3 regions of the Fusibacter sp. QWL-12 genome follow, and region 1 is predicted to be linked to each of the others. Evidence: riboswitches for the same ligand, from Rfam matches in the RefSeq annotation. Region 1 holds a riboswitch; each other region holds the start of a gene.
The links. A riboswitch is a leader RNA that binds a small molecule or an ion and turns the genes downstream of it on or off. The one in region 1 is predicted to bind cyclic di-GMP.
Positions count from the first base shown of each region.

Region 2: linked by a shared signal. The riboswitch ahead of AC4PID_RS02860 (hypothetical protein) and the one ahead of AC4PID_RS14730 (transglutaminase-like domain-containing protein) in region 1 are both predicted to bind cyclic di-GMP.
Region 3: linked by a shared signal. The riboswitch ahead of AC4PID_RS08800 (Cna B-type domain-containing protein) and the one ahead of AC4PID_RS14730 (transglutaminase-like domain-containing protein) in region 1 are both predicted to bind cyclic di-GMP.

Region 1 is NZ_CM178745.1:3,074,706-3,076,979, reverse strand. It holds gene AC4PID_RS14730 (transglutaminase-like domain-containing protein) at 456-1,247, opposite strand; cyclic di-GMP riboswitch class I at 1,260-1,339, opposite strand; cyclic di-GMP riboswitch class I at 1,399-1,479, opposite strand; gene AC4PID_RS14725 (methyltransferase family protein) at 1,646-2,227, opposite strand; gene AC4PID_RS14720 (heavy metal translocating P-type ATPase) at 2,255-2,274, opposite strand, start outside.
Region 2 is NZ_CM178745.1:487,352-489,625, forward strand. It holds gene AC4PID_RS02860 (hypothetical protein) at 1-1,105, opposite strand, end outside; cyclic di-GMP riboswitch class I at 1,259-1,341, opposite strand; gene AC4PID_RS02865 (Ig-like domain-containing protein) at 1,399-2,274, opposite strand, start outside.
Region 3 is NZ_CM178745.1:1,778,191-1,780,464, reverse strand. It holds gene AC4PID_RS08800 (Cna B-type domain-containing protein) at 1-947, opposite strand, end outside; cyclic di-GMP riboswitch class I at 975-1,080, opposite strand; gene AC4PID_RS08795 (hypothetical protein) at 1,147-1,404, opposite strand; gene AC4PID_RS08790 (LysM peptidoglycan-binding domain-containing protein) at 1,667-2,274, opposite strand, start outside.

The DNA.
Region 1 (2,274 bases):
ATCAACTATTTGACCCCGGCTTCAAATCCATTTTAAATTCATATAACTTTGATTCTTACATAAGCTAAATAAACAATTGGCTTGTTTATGAATGACTCTTTTTCACAGATTTTTAAAATAAAAAAAGAGGCATAGCTTATTGGTCATTATAGTTGACCTTAAACAATTGCCTCATAACTTTTCAAATATTAATTCGACTATTCAATTCAAATCAAATTCAAAGCATTCACGCTTTTCTGCTAATGTGAGCTCTATCAATATACTTTCATAAATCTTCATTGTTGTCAAAAATCAAATCCCTAATTCAGAAATCTGCATAATTGACTTTTGGGGCCCGACAAGTAATAATATGAATTTATTGAATCAAATTTGTTTCCGATAGCTCATCCATTTACGATTTTCAGAGACTAATAAACACGACAATGACTTCTTAAAAATCAAAATCGAAGATTATATCAGTACATTTTAGATGCCTTGTAATCAGTAAATGATTTAAACATTTTTGTACTCAAATTTGCTTGAACATATGCAGAGTCAACTGTAGTATCTATTATTTTCCATTCGTCATCGACATATACTTCATTCCATGCGTGATAGATGTCTTTCGTTGGAATTGAATAACCCTTTATCAATTTTGTTGGAATACCAACACTTCTAAGCATCGCAGCTACAATTGAAGCGTAATCATAACAAATACCTGTATTTGTGATATAAGTAGACTCGATATCTGGAAAATAACCACTTTTAACATTTTTTGCTTTTGTATAATCATACTTAATATTTTGATTTACATAATTATATATTGCTTTAACTTTATCGATGTCATTTTTTAATCCTTTTGTTAATGCTTTGGCTTTGACGATAGGTAATGAAGTATCATCAAACTCTATGTCTTGTATAGATGCTAGAAATACATTATTGTTGTTTTCTAATTCTAATGTAACATCAATTCTGGATAACTCTTTATAACTGTTGCCGGTTGTATTTTGCATAATTCTAACGAGATAGTTGCCATTTCCCAATTGAAGTGGAAATTGATTGATATCTGTATCAGTAATTGGATAAGAGTATCGTACACCATCTTTTTCAACTAATAACAGCATTTTAGCACCGTCTACATCATCAAGCTGAACTCTTACTAATCCATTATCAGTATCAGCTTGGAGCGCTTGTGTTGAAGCATATGATTGTATTGAACTTCCAACTAAAATCATTAAAACCATTAAAATGCTTATTATTTTTTTCATAATAACTCTCCTTTCGGTAGCACGGCTGCCTCTTTTTAAAAGGCCCTATGGCTTTGCGTCCCATCATTACTAATGGTTTGCTATTATCGTTGAGAGTTACTCATCACAATATGGACTTATTGAAGTTTTCAAAAAACAGAAAATCTTCTCATTCGGTGGCTAGGCTGCCATTCATTCGAAAGGCCCTATAGCTTTGCGTCCCACCGTTTCCAATGGTTTGCCATTATCGTGAAAAGAGTATCTCTTCACTGTTACTTTTATTTAATATAATTTTATAATAGCACATTATCCGTAATTGTCAAACCAATTCATGCTTACTAACCTATAAACCAAATAATTAAAATCCCTGAATTGAATTGTCGATTCATAGCGTTCAGGGATTTTAATAAGTTTATTCTTTATAAATATCTACCAACATCATTTTTATACTTTATATAATCACCTTTAAATTTTTCTTCAAGATACGATTCTTCTTTCAATATCAAATTGTGCAAACTAAATCCAGCAACTATACCTATCAACAACAATCCAAAATCTCCAAAAGTAATTGCCGTTCCTAAAAACATAGTATCAAAGGCAACGTAAGCAGGATTTCTAGAAAATTTGTAAATCCCACTTGTCACTAGTTTAGCAGTGCTATTGTGATCAATACCTACTCGCCACGACTTGTTCATAACAATAACGGATATGAAAAACAAGATTGCTCCAAGTGCATTCAATGCCACACCAATGTACCTAAGTGGCATATTCATCAACAATGGTGCATAAATCGAAATTCCGAAAATATTCAAAATCCAAATTGCAATCCAAGTATATACAGACCATTTAACCAGTCTTTCAACTCTGCTCAAATTTCGTTCTTTTCCCTTATCACCTAATGAATTGGCGAGGATTTTATCCCTATACTTTAAAAGCAACAATTTCGCAATGTACACACTACCAAAAAGAAGCAGACACCCACTTGATATTACATTTAGCATGTTACCTCCTGAAACTCAACAATGCGTTTATTGAGTTTTCGAATTAA
Region 2 (2,274 bases), 1.3 Mb from region 1:
GGTTAATAAGTACGTCAATAATTGGATCATCTGCAGCGATTGGTATCAATTGACTTCTGCCACTTGCCTCAGTAATATCAACGCCATCTGGATAAAAGAAATATTTGTTTTGACCTGCATTGTTCGGAAGTGTTAGTGCATTAGCGCTGCTGTCTAAAATACCACCACCAAAGTAGACAACTCCATATCTTTTTCCCGCTTGAAAACTATAGCTACTATGCATACTTGTACCAAAACCTTGGATAAGGGCATTATAGTAATCCGCGGATTCATAGCCATGTGTGGACTCATACGAGTCATCGTTATTTAACTTCGTATCGTCAAGATACATGATGCTTCCCGATGTTTTTTTATCAGCAGCTACCTCAAGAGAGTAGCCAAGTTTTATATCATCTCCTGTAGCATTTAGTTTGACAGTATTCACAAAGTAAACGATGGATGCATCAAAGGTTATATTAATTGTATTGTTAATTTGTCTTAAGCTAATGCCCTTTGCATCTGTGAAATACAAAATCGAAGCTCTAAACACAGAGTCAGAGGTGCCTCCTTTTGGTGATTGTACTGGGTTTCCTTCAAACTCAACTGCTTGACCTAAATAGTTGGTCGTATTGGCATTTATCCCTTTTTGAAGGTTAATCCCAGTTACCCAGTCCGCTGGATTTACAAGAGGAGAATCTGGTAGTTTCATCTTAACTCTGAGAGATAAGCTCTCTGTAACCGTATTATTTTCAAGAGAAGTGGCTGTGGAAAAAATCTTAATCTCAGACGGTCCATAAAGTTCATAGTTTAACTCAAATTTACCCTTGCCATCCACCGTAAACGCATTAGGATTGGCACTTAAATAAGATGCCACATGCGTGTTTAATGCCGCAACAAAATCGGTTAAAGTACTTTGACCATAATTGACAATTTCTTTTCCAATTATTTCGACACCTACCAGCACGCCTGATCTAGCAACGTAGTGCGTCTGCGTTTGAAATTGTTGACGCATAGCAAATTTTGTATCTGCAAGGGCAACATTTAAAAGTACCATGCCCAAAATTATAACTATAACCATAATTATTATAACGGTTGGTAATGCAGCACCTTTATGCTTTTTATCCATGTTATCACCTTCCTATTATGATATAATCCCCATTTCTATCATAATACCACTAATAAAAGTCGCTAAACCATTCTCCTTTCATATTTGTCAATGACAAAGCTTTTTTTTACCACAAGCGAGATTGTGGCTAAATAAAAAAGACTGCACTCAAAAGAGTACAGTCTGTCAATCATAGTAAACACCTTAGACACATGACTTTGCGCATTACGTTTTCACGTAGTTTGCCCTACTTAATATAATTATAATTCAATGACTATTAGAAGTAAAGCACGAAGGCTAATTTGCAAGGTTTATTAAGGTTCAAATACAATCCATGGTTCAAAATCAAATAACTGGTTGTCATCTTGGTTGTTTTTATCTGTCCATCTAATTAGCTTACCATCACCTGCATTGCTCAAGTCCCAATCAGTTAGACTACTAGAAGCTAAATCGAACACATATGCGTTATACTGATTCGTCCATGCAAGATCGGTATAAACTTTATAATAATATTCACTTTCTATTCTCACTGCATCTAATCTAAACTTTTGCGAGTTTGTATTTGTATTGGAAGTGAGCCTGATAATTTGTCCATCATTTTCATATGTGTTATTTGAATTACTGGTTTCAAGATATCTATTATTGGTCTTGTTACGTAAATTATAAAGCGAATCCTCATATGGTGGACCAAGAATTGGTTTGTTTGAATTACCACTGTAAACCACAGCCCATAAGAATGGATCCATCTCTGACTGTGACGACGATTCAGGCCAAGCATTTTGTCCTACATATCCAGAACCGTTTACACGTAAAAATTTAGGGTAATCCGTCTCATTTATTTCAGTATGTCGACCGTGAATTCTATACCAAACGTTACCTATAACCTCTTGCGATATAGCATATCCTTCTACTTCAACACTTTCGCCATCTATCATGATTTTATTCCCTTTGATATTAAGCGTAGCATTACTAATGTTTGATATATTATCAAAATAAAGGACAATCGCATTTGACTTTCCATTCACATAATCATATTCTGTGGCATGATATTCCGTACCACCTATTCTCACCTTAACATACTGTTGGCTATTCTGTGGTGTCAAATTGATATGAGAAATGTCACCGTCGAACTCAACATAGAGCTTATTTTTAGCATTGCCACTATGCAAGGCATCTTTAACAAAACCGAC
Region 3 (2,274 bases), 1.3 Mb from region 1:
TCTAAACGACTCGATTGATTCCAGCCATTAAAAGACCAATAATATGGCACTTCAGCTGATTCAGATCTAGTTCTCATTTCACCCGAATAGGATGAAACTGGTCGATAACTTGAGGTATTTGCATCCGTCGGCATAAGTGTTGCAATTGCATATGCGTCTGAACCAACACCGAAGCCTATCGTATAAATTCTTACATCTGGAATATTATTTTTAGCTTCAACTGCTTGTAAAATCGTATTCCAAACATAGGTACCATTTGTATCATCACCATCACCAGTACCACGTCTGCTCTTAGAAGGTGAATAAAGACCATCGTAATAGTAAGTTGGTCTACCGTCACTCATTAGTATAATAACGGGTTTTCTATCGTTATCATTTGATGGTCGGTCTAAAATCGTCTTTTGCGCAAGGTAAAACGCATGTTGAATATTTGTACCACCATATGCGTTTAAATCATCGATATCGTCTTTTAAATTATTCTCATTATCAGTAAAATTTCTTACTAAAGAAGCTGAGCTACTATATTCAACAATAGCGACACGATTGCCATTAACGCCTAATAACGTTTCGACAGCATTTTTTGCTGCTGTTTTCAATTTTCCTAGTTTTCCATCGTCACCCATAGATCCTGAAGTATCTAAAACCAATACCACATCAAGCGTATCATTTGGTTTTGGGTTTGATACCATGTATTTTTGTCCAATGGCTCTGAGTGTGATATCGAAAATGCCATCACCAGCGTAGCTTACACTTTTATCAGTCCAAATTTGGCCATTCATCAAAGAGGTAGGTAATGAAGTGACTGGGTCATTGCCTGAGTCGGATATAATCACGCCCTCAGGCAATGCGAATGTAGGTGCTGGATACATACCAAACACCAGAATAAAGGTCAAGAGTAGTGCAAAGACACTCTTAACAGTTCTAAAGTGCTTACTTTCATTTTTCATAAGATTTCTCCTTTGCCAAATAGTTTCTTTGGCAGTCGGACGATCTTAGTTTAAATAAAAATCCCCATTTCTATTAAACTTTAGACTCCAGACTTTGCGTCGCCAGTTTTCACTGGGTTTGCCTTTTTCGTTAGTCAGATATTAGTTCTTTAATTCCTTACTAACAGCCCCATTTCTTTTAGTACATCACTCCTTTCAATTAAATCATTGGCTTCAATTCACCTTCGAACGAGGCAGCTAACCAAGTCCTTTTGGTTACAGAAACGTGATTTTGAATTCTTGACGCCTCGTTTAAAAGCTCAATCAATTCAATAACGCTTCTAAAATGAACTTTCTTACCTGTATCTAACCAATGAATCAAGCCCTGAAGGTTCTGATTCTCATTACTATATACAGTAACAAGAAAATTAGTTCCGCTAAGTTTCTTCCAATCATTTGGAACCTTTTCAACTTTCATAGTACCGCCTCCTAGGGCAAACCAAATTGCACTTAAGAGAATAATTCTCTTACTACTATCTTTACCCATTTCTGTGACATATCACGGACATCTCTGTGACATCTGTGTGACATGAATGTTATTTTAGAGTTTTTTCATAATTGTAATCGTTTCATTTAGGCTGAAGTTGTTGTAATTACAGCATTATAAACAAAAAAATAAAAAACGAGCCTTTAAAAGACTCGTTTAAAATTCGGAATGTTTTTAATTAAAACGACTTTAATTAAAATTTAACTTCTACTTTGTTTGCCCATGCTTTTTCTAATGTTTCTAAGAAAAGACCGTGTGCATCAGATAAAGACATTGTAGCACCTGTGATAACGTCAGCTAAAACTTCTTTTTCAGCATCTGTTAATGCATCAACTTTAGCTTGATCTTCTGGATTTAACTCAGTACCGATTTTGATTGGTTTACCAGCAGCATCAGTGTTTTTGTCAAACCAAGTTCTTAACTCAGCAACAGTTTTACCTACAAAGAATTTTTCATAGTTAGCCATTTGTTGGTACCACTCTAAACCAGTAGTAGCTCTAGCTCCCATGCCATAGTTTTCTTTTAATTCAGTTTTAGTCATGATAGCTTCTTCCATTTCAACTCTAGCTGCTTCTAATTCTTCAGCTGTAGCATCATCAGCTGGCCAGTAGAACTCGCCCATTGCTAATTCAACAACGTCTAAATCAACGCTGATGATTTTTCCATCTTGATCAAAGATTGCGCTTGCAGCAACTACGTTAAATTGGTGTTTGCCAGCAGTTCTAACTCTGAAGTTATCAAGCATAGCAAAACCAGTGTAGTATTTAGCTTCAGCAACTGGAGTAGTTACTTCAGTCATTT